2 regions of the Marivivens sp. ABH4_498 genome follow, and region 2 is predicted to be linked to the other one. Evidence: riboswitches for the same ligand, from Rfam matches in the RefSeq annotation. Region 2 holds a riboswitch; the other holds the start of a gene.
The links. A riboswitch is a leader RNA that binds a small molecule or an ion and turns the genes downstream of it on or off. The one in region 2 is predicted to bind cobalamin.
Positions count from the first base shown of each region.

Region 1: linked by a shared signal. The riboswitch ahead of ACXAGA_RS16185 (aromatic ring-hydroxylating oxygenase subunit alpha) and the one ahead of ACXAGA_RS03810 (TonB-dependent receptor plug domain-containing protein) in region 2 are both predicted to bind cobalamin.

Region 1 is NZ_JBSWXL010000011.1:36,674-40,817, forward strand. It holds gene nrdE (class 1b ribonucleoside-diphosphate reductase subunit alpha) at 1-1,029, opposite strand, end outside; gene nrdI (class Ib ribonucleoside-diphosphate reductase assembly flavoprotein NrdI) at 1,011-1,427, opposite strand; gene nrdH (glutaredoxin-like protein NrdH) at 1,435-1,656, opposite strand; cobalamin riboswitch at 1,753-1,937, opposite strand; cobalamin riboswitch at 2,057-2,248, shown strand; gene ACXAGA_RS16185 (aromatic ring-hydroxylating oxygenase subunit alpha) at 2,357-3,583, shown strand; gene ACXAGA_RS16190 (FAD-binding oxidoreductase) at 3,587-4,144, shown strand, end outside.
Region 2 is NZ_JBSWXL010000001.1:738,960-743,103, reverse strand. It holds gene ACXAGA_RS03815 (ABC transporter substrate-binding protein) at 1-394, opposite strand, end outside; gene ACXAGA_RS03810 (TonB-dependent receptor plug domain-containing protein) at 405-2,249, opposite strand; cobalamin riboswitch at 2,384-2,589, opposite strand; gene aroQ (type II 3-dehydroquinate dehydratase) at 2,651-3,085, opposite strand; gene ACXAGA_RS03800 (GntR family transcriptional regulator) at 3,078-3,761, opposite strand; gene ACXAGA_RS03795 (GntR family transcriptional regulator) at 3,885-4,144, shown strand, end outside.

The DNA of each region.
Region 1 (4,144 bases), on a different contig from region 2:
GATCTTTTTCTTGCGGATGCGTTTGTCGTCGACCATCTCGTCATATTTTTCAGTGACCGAGATTTCCGAGAAAGGCACGCCATAGACCTTTTCGATGTCATGGGGCGAAAACAGGTACATGTCTTCGTTCTTTTTCGCCAATTCGAACGTGATGTCAGGGATCACAACGCCCAGCGACAGGGTTTTGATGCGGATTTTTTCGTCGGCGTTTTCGCGTTTGGTATCCAAGAAACGCAAAATATCTGGGTGGTGCGCGTTCAGGTAAACCGCGCCCGCGCCCTGACGCGCGCCCAGCTGGTTCGCGTAAGAGAACGAATCCTCTAGCAGTTTCATCACAGGGATGACGCCCGAGGACTGGTTTTCGATGCCTTTGATCGGCGCGCCGTGTTCGCGGATGTTGGTTAGCATCAACGCCACGCCGCCGCCGCGTTTGGACAGCTGCAGGGCCGAATTGATGCCGCGACCGATGGATTCCATGTTGTCTTCTAGACGTAGAAGGAAACAGGAAATCAGCTCGCCGCGGCTTTTCTTGCCTGCGTTCAGGAACGTCGGGGTGGCAGGCTGGAAACGGCCGGCGATGATTTCGCGCATGAACGCCATCGCGTGTTCCTGATTGCCGCGTGCCAGCGCCAGCGACACCATAACAACTCGGTCTTCGAAACGTTCCAGATAGCGCTGACCGTCACGGGTTTTCAGCGTGTAGGACGTGTAATATTTGAACGCGCCCAAAAATGTCGGGAAACGGAATTTCGCAGCATAGGCCGCATCCCACATCTGGGTCAGGAATTCGCGAGGGTACTGGGCCAGAACGTCGGCCTCATAGTAGCCTTCTTCGACCAGATAACGCAGTTTTTCGTCCAGCGAATGAAAGAACACGGTGTTCTGGTTTACGTGCTGTAGGAAATACTGGCGGGCGGCCATGCGGTCTGCGTCGAAACGGATGTGGCCGTTTTCGTCGTACAGGTTCAGCATCGCGTTCAGCGCGTGATAGTCCAGTGTTTCGCCGTCTTTCATGCCGTGATCGAGCATGTCATCCCCTCAAACTTTTCCAGTCCCGCGCGGACGCGGTTGATGTCTGTTTCGGTGCCCGCCAGTTCGAATTTATACAGCAGCGGCACGTTGCATTTTTTCGCGATAACATCGCTGGCCATCCCATAGGTCGGGCCGAAATTTCTGTTTCCTGTGCCGATCACACCGCGAATGAAACTGCGGCGGGCAGGATCGTTTAGGAAACGGATAACTTGTTTGGGAACCGCGCCGTTGCCGTTTCCGTCCGCATAGGTGGGACAAATCAGGACATAGGGCGCGGCAATCTTTGGTTGATCTGTATTCGCATCAATCGGAATACGCTGGGCTGGCAGACCCAAGGCATCGATAAACCTTTGTGTGTTCCCAGAACGGGACGAAAAGTAGACGATGCCGATCATTGTGTGATTAGGCCAGACGGCCAATCAGGTCAGGGCGGAAACCGGACCAGTGATCTTCGCCAGCGACAACAACCGGTACCTGACGGTAGCCCATTTCGGTCACGCGCGAATGTGCGTCGTCGTCTTCGGTCAGGTCGATGACTTGGTAATCCAGGCCTTTGGCTGCTAAAGCGCGAGTCGTTGCGGTGCACTGAACGCAGGCTGGTTTGGAATATACTGTGATTGTCATTGCTCGGTTCCCCAGTTGGTTTTTTAAAGCGACGCAGGGACGTGGAGCAGGCGAAAATATGCCACCTATATGCGCTCCCAGACCCTCCGTCTGTGGTCGTACTATGGTGCTTCGGCAGGTCTCCTGACTTGCGGCTTTGACGCTTGGCTGGCCTTCCCGGGGTGACCCAGTGGCGATTCAGCTATGCTTGCCGCTAACAGTTGCGGGGGCAGTGCCAGAATTACACTGGCTTCCCTCTTAGCCCGTGATGAATCACAGGAACCTTAGCAACATCATCTAGATATTTTTGTTCACCTTTCGTCAATATTTAGTTTTCCACAATCGCCTGTGGGTAAAATTTTTCCGTGCCGATTTTGCACCGTTCAGGTCGTTTTCGGGCCAATTGCATAGGGATTAGGCTGCTATCGTATAGGGGTAAGGTGCGGGCCCACGGGTCCGAGAATTGGGAAGCCGGTGCAATACCGGCGCTGCCCCCGCAACGGTAACTAGGTTTAGGCGCGGCGACATACCACTGGGGAGGAGCCGGGAAGGTGTCGCGCTAGGGTTTTGCCCAACTAGAAGTCCGGAAACCAGCCTTGCTGAAACGTCAACCGCGGGCGGCGGTGCAGACGCGGATCAGGCGCGCAATTTTCGCGCGCCCCGTGGCCTGTTTGTCGTCCCACCCATTTTTATCGCCGTGATTTGCGGCAGGAGAACGACAATGACGCTGCAAGTGTCCCAGATGTTGGCCGAACGGGTTCCAGGGCATGCGCTGCCTCGTGCGGCATATACGGACGCATCGATTTTTCAGGCTGATCTACAGACGATATTCTATCGTCAGTGGCTGTTTGTTGCGCCTGCCTGTGAATTACCAAAGGCGGGAAATTACATTACCCATCAGGTCGGCGACTATCGCGTCATAGTTGTTCGCGGCACAGACGGCGAAATTCGCGCGTTCCACAATTCGTGTCGTCACCGCGGGTCGGTTTTGTGCTCAAAGGCCAAAGGAACGTCCCCGAAATTGGTGTGCCCGTATCACCAATGGACCTATGAATTGGATGGTCGCCTGTTGTGGGCCAAAGATATGGGTGCTGATTTCGATGCGTCGAAACACGGGTTGAAAACCGTTCACTGCCGCGAACTGGCGGGATTGGTCTACATTTGTCTGGCCGAAGAGGCACCCGATTTCGACACCTTTGCCGAACTGGCGCGCCCCTATCTGGAACACCACGATTTGGCAAATGCCAAGGTCGCGTTTGAATCGTCGATCATTGAAAACGGCAACTGGAAACTGGTCTGGGAAAATAACCGCGAATGTTACCACTGCGCGGGCAACCACCCTTCGCTGTGCCGCACCTACCCCGAAGACCCGTCAATCACTGGCGTAGAAGAGGACGGATCGGTCCCCGAACGCCTGCAAAACCATTTCGACCGACTGGAAAATGCAGGCATCAAGTCGCAGTTTCATATCGCGCAGGGCGGTCAGTACCGTTTGGCCCGCGTGCCGCTGAATCTGGGCACCAAAAGCTATACCATGGACGGCGAATTCGCCGTGACGCGGAAACTGGGAAACATCGGCGTTGATGATGCGGGTCCTTTGCTGCAATTCCATTACCCAACCACGTGGAACCATTTCCTGCCTGATCATTCGATCGTTTTCCGCGTGACCCCCATCAGCCCGACGGAAACGCAGGTCACCACGAAATGGCTGGTGCACAAAGACGCAGTCGAAGGCGTGGATTACGACCTGAACCGCTTGACCGAGGTCTGGATGCATACCAACGACGAAGACCGCGAAGTGGTTGAAAACAACCAAGCCGGCATCAATTCGCCCGCATTCGTCCCTGGCCCGTATTCCGCCATTCAGGAATCCGGCGTCATTCAGTTTGTCGATTGGTACTGCGCCCAGATGGCGGGCGGCACCGAACTAAAAATCGCGGCGGAGTAAGCGATGAAAGACCTACCCATCCCCCCGCGTGCGATTTGGACCGATGCAGAGCCGTTAGAATGTGTATCCGTCATTCCAGAGGTGCCACATACCGCAACCTTTACGTTTCGGTCCCCAACGGGCGCGATGTTTGATTTCCTACCGGGTCAATTTCTGACGCTGGAAATTCCTGCGCCAACAGGCACCGTCCATCGGACCTACACGATTTCATCGTCGCCTTCGCGGCCTCGGTCGATTTCGATCACGGCCAAGGCGCAGGATGACAGCATCGGCACCCGCTGGATGATCGATCATCTGAAACCGGGCATGCAGCTAAAGGCGTTCGGCCCCGCAGGTGTGTTCACCCATATGAACAAACCCGCCGAAAAATATCTGTTCATCACCGCAGGCAGCGGCATCACGCCCGCCATGTCGATGACGACGTATATGTGGGATCTGGGCCAAGAACCCGACATCGTTTTCGTCAACTGCGCCAAACGCCCGTCCGAGATTATTTTCCGCGAACGTCTGGAACACATGGCCAGCCGCGTTCCGGGGATCAAACTGAAATGGATCGTGGGC
Region 2 (4,144 bases):
CAGCTGCGCGATCAGGCTGTTGCAACGCATCGCCCATTTGGACCATGCGGTCGCGTACATCGTTCAGCGAATAGGCGGGATCGAACAGGACCACAGGAATGCCCAGACGTTCCAACATCGATACGGTCGCGCGCGACGAAAACGTACCGGCAAGGATCAAATCAGGGTCTAATAGGTAAATTTCTTCGGCCAAGGCGGAATTGGGGATCAGATCCGCAGCCTGTTCCGCCATCGCCGAACTGCGCGGGTCTGCGGCCAATTTCGAAACAGAGATCAGTTGATCGGCATCCGCGATCAGCATGGCCAACTGATCGGTACACAAATTGATCGACACAACGCGGCTGGGCGCGTCGGCATGGGCGACAGCCCCGACCAAAGTCAGGGCTGAAGCCAAGGTTATGATTTTAGAAATCCGCACGGAAACCAACGTAGACCGCACGACCCGAGGTGTTGTAGCCACCTGCGGTTTCGTAATCTTCGTCGAACAGGTTTTCGACGCGTGCGTAGGCTTCGACCGTGTCGGTGACCGCATAGGTCGCATCCATGTTCACAACGGTGAAATCACCCACCTTGTGGCCTGCAGGAGCATAAGCCGAAGGCGTCACGTCTGCCGCGTGGCGGACATTCAGGCTGCCCCAGATGCGGTCGGTCAGATCAGCGTCAACGCCGACGACCAGATCATGTTTTGGCAGACGCGCGATTTGATCGCCGTTGGTGTCTTGGGCGTCGGTGTAGGTGTATGCGGCCGAAACGGCGAACATATCGGTCAGTTCATACGCAGCGGACAGTTCCAGACCTTTGGAAACAAAGCTTTGGGTGACATAACAACCAGCGCCGTAGGCGCAGTTGGTCGCGCTGGAATCCCAAGCGATCTGGTTTTCGATGTCCATGTAGAACGCGGTCGCGCGGATAAAATCGTTGCCGCCCAGACGGTATTCAGCGCCGATTTCATAGTTCTTCGACTGCTCTGGGCCGAACTCTTCGCTGGCGTAATAGGCGCTAAGCTGTGTCAACGACGGCGCGCGGAAACCTGTGCCGGCTTGGGCGCGGATGATCAGGTCTTCGGTTGGGCGATAGGAAATGGCAACGCGGCCCGAATTTTGCGGATCGTATTTCGATGGATCGTCGCGGCGCAGAGTGGTCACAACATCAACCGTATTGCCCAGCGACATGTCGAATTCTGCGAAAACGGCCGTGCTGGACATTTCGTCATTGGTCGACCCGCCGTAGCTGTCGTTTTGCAGGTTGGTTTCCGTCAGTTTTTCCGCGCCAAAGCTAAGGTCGCCATACGCCAATGGTGTCGCGCCGCTATAGGCCAGTTTGGTGCGTTCACCGTTGAAATAGGCGATATAGCCAGTGTCGTTTCGAACGGTGCGCGAACCAGAGACCGAAATTTCATGCGATACCAATCCGGTGTCGAACTGCGCAAACAGACGTCCGCCCGTTTTTGTGCCGTCACCGAAATCGTCGTCTACAGGATCCGTGCCCAGCCAGCCCGCATCGTCATATTCGCCGTAGTTTTCGTCGTGGATCAGGGACATGCCAACGTTTACCGCATCGGTCAGTTGGTATTCACCGGTCAGCGTCAGGCGGGTGTTTTCGAAACCGTCGGCTTCGGTGTTGTCCGCTTTGGTCGAAAAACCGTCAGTGGTCAGGCGGGTCAGGCCAAAGGCAACATAGCCGTCCGCGCCGCGATTGCCGATGTTCAGGCCGAACGCGTTGGTATTGTAGCTGCCCGTTTCCACGGTCATTTGACCCGATGCGCCGTCAACCTCTGGGGTCCACGTGGACATGTCGATCACGCCTGCAATCGCGCCTTGGCCGTAGCGGGCGGATTGCGATCCCTTTAGGACTTCGACGCGGTTGATGCCCATCGCGGCCAAGTTGCCAAAGTCATAGCCGTTGCCCGAGCTGGCAGGGTCGGACATGTCGATGCCGTTCAGGTAGGTCGCGATGTAACCTGCGCCGTTGCCGCGGATTTTCAGCGTGGTCGATGCGCCCAAACCGCCGTTCGACGAATAGGACAGACCAGGCAGGCGTTGCAGGGCATCGGCCAGTTTTGCGGTGCCTTCAGCCGCCAAAACATCTTGGCCGATGATTTCAACGGTTGTGCCCGATTGTTCAACGGACGTGGCGTTTTGGTTTGCGGTTACGGTGATCTGTTCCAGATCATAAGCCTCTTGGGCCAGTGCGCCCGAAGTGGCGAAAGCCGCAATCGCGGCCGAGGTCAAAAGCACAGAGCGTGTCATTTCAGTTCCCCAAGGATGCGTTCGGTCGCCCGAACGCGCGTGTGTATTAATCAACAGGGAATGAAATGCCCCGCAGACGGTGAGAAGCACCACGGCGGAAGCAGTCTCCGCAGCCCGAAACGCGCCCCGCGTTTGGACAGGGTGTAGCTTCGGCAGGTCTCCTGACTTGCGGGTCTTTGCGCTGCCGGACCTTCCCACCCCGAATGGGGCAGTGGTGTATGCCGGCATTGCTCTCCGCCTACAGTTGCGGGGGCAGTCGCAGAATTGGCGGGTATGGTCGCCGCACTGCGTTCCCTTTTCACGGGTGCAAAACACCCGGACCGAAGCGCGGCGAACCTATGGCCGATAAGCCATTTGTGTAAAGGCTTTATTACTGTGTCTTTACGACACATGGCCCTTTATTAGATCAAAGTCGCAACGTGACGCGTCGCGAGGCTGTAACCGTTGATGCCAAAGCCCGCCATAACCGCGTCTGCGCGATGGCTGACATAGGAATGATGGCGGAACGATTCGCGTTTGTGCACTTGGCTGATGTGCACTTCGATCACTGGGCCTTCGAATGTGTTCAGGGCGTCCAGAATAGCGATGGAATAATGGGTAAAGGCCGCTGGGTTGATGATGATAGCGGCGGCGTTTTCGCGGGCTTCGTGAATCCAATCTACGATTTGGCCTTCGTAGTTGGATTGCAGCAGTTTTACCTCAAACCCGTTTTCAGCCGCGATGGCGCTGCAGTTTTTTTCAACGTCTTCCAGTGTGTCATGCCCGTAGATTTCGGGTTGACGTTTGCCCAATAGGTTCAGGTTTGGGCCGTTCATAATGTAAACAAGCTTAGACATTTTTTCCTCCGTTCGCGCTGTCGTTGCGCGTTTCCAATAGGTCCGCCAGATCATTGCCTGTGCGTTCAATGTGGCGTGACAAAAGCATCGGGCCTAGTTCCGCATCCCGTGCGATTGCAGCATCGGCGATTGCGGCATGTTCGGCATCCAAATCGCGTCCTTCGGCTGTATAACCCAATATGTTGGCGTACCGATGATGCAGATTGGCGAATAGTTTACACAGGTCGCCCAGCATTGGCATTGCGCAGCCGCGGATAAGTGCGGCGTGAAATGCGGCGTGATTGTCGCTGAACAACGCGTTGTCGCTGTTGGTCAGGCGGTAGATCGCGGCGGGCACGCGGCTTTCCCAATCTAGGGTCCCAATCGTGATCGCGTGTTTCAGGGCCAGCGATTCTAAATCCGCCCGCATCCGAGTGATTTCCAACAGATTCGCCATGCCAATCGGCATGATGCGGAACCCTTTTTTATCTTCGAATTCGACCAACCGTTCGGCCACCAATCGCGATATCGCTTCGCGCATGGGGGACAGCGAAACGCTATAGATATCACGTAGATGGTCCAGATTCACCTTAGAGCCAGGGGCTAATTGGCCAGAGATAATCTCGGCTCTTAGCTGGTTTGATACGCGACTTGCACGTGTCAGTTTGCTGTCATCTAGGCTTTGGTCAAAAAACATCGCTGATCACCCTGTTTGACCAGACGTGTAATCATATAATCGATTTATATCAACTATGTTGCAGTTCCCGTTCGCTTTGCTATCCTTTCGGTCGGCCAATAGGGGATGGCCGCTGGAGGACTAATGAGCAAACTAGGCGACGATATATATCGGGCGATGCGTCACGATATTATCTTTGGAAAGCTCGAGGCGCAGTCCAAAATCCGTTTGTCGAACCTGAAAGACACGTATGGGGCATCTGTCCCGACGTTGCGGGAAATTCTAAACCGGCTTGTGTCCGAAGGTTTCATTTTGGCCGAGGGCCAGCGCGGCCACATCGTTACCCCAATGTCCGCCGAAGGCCTGCGTGAAATCGCAGATTTGCGTGTTTTGCTGGAATCCAA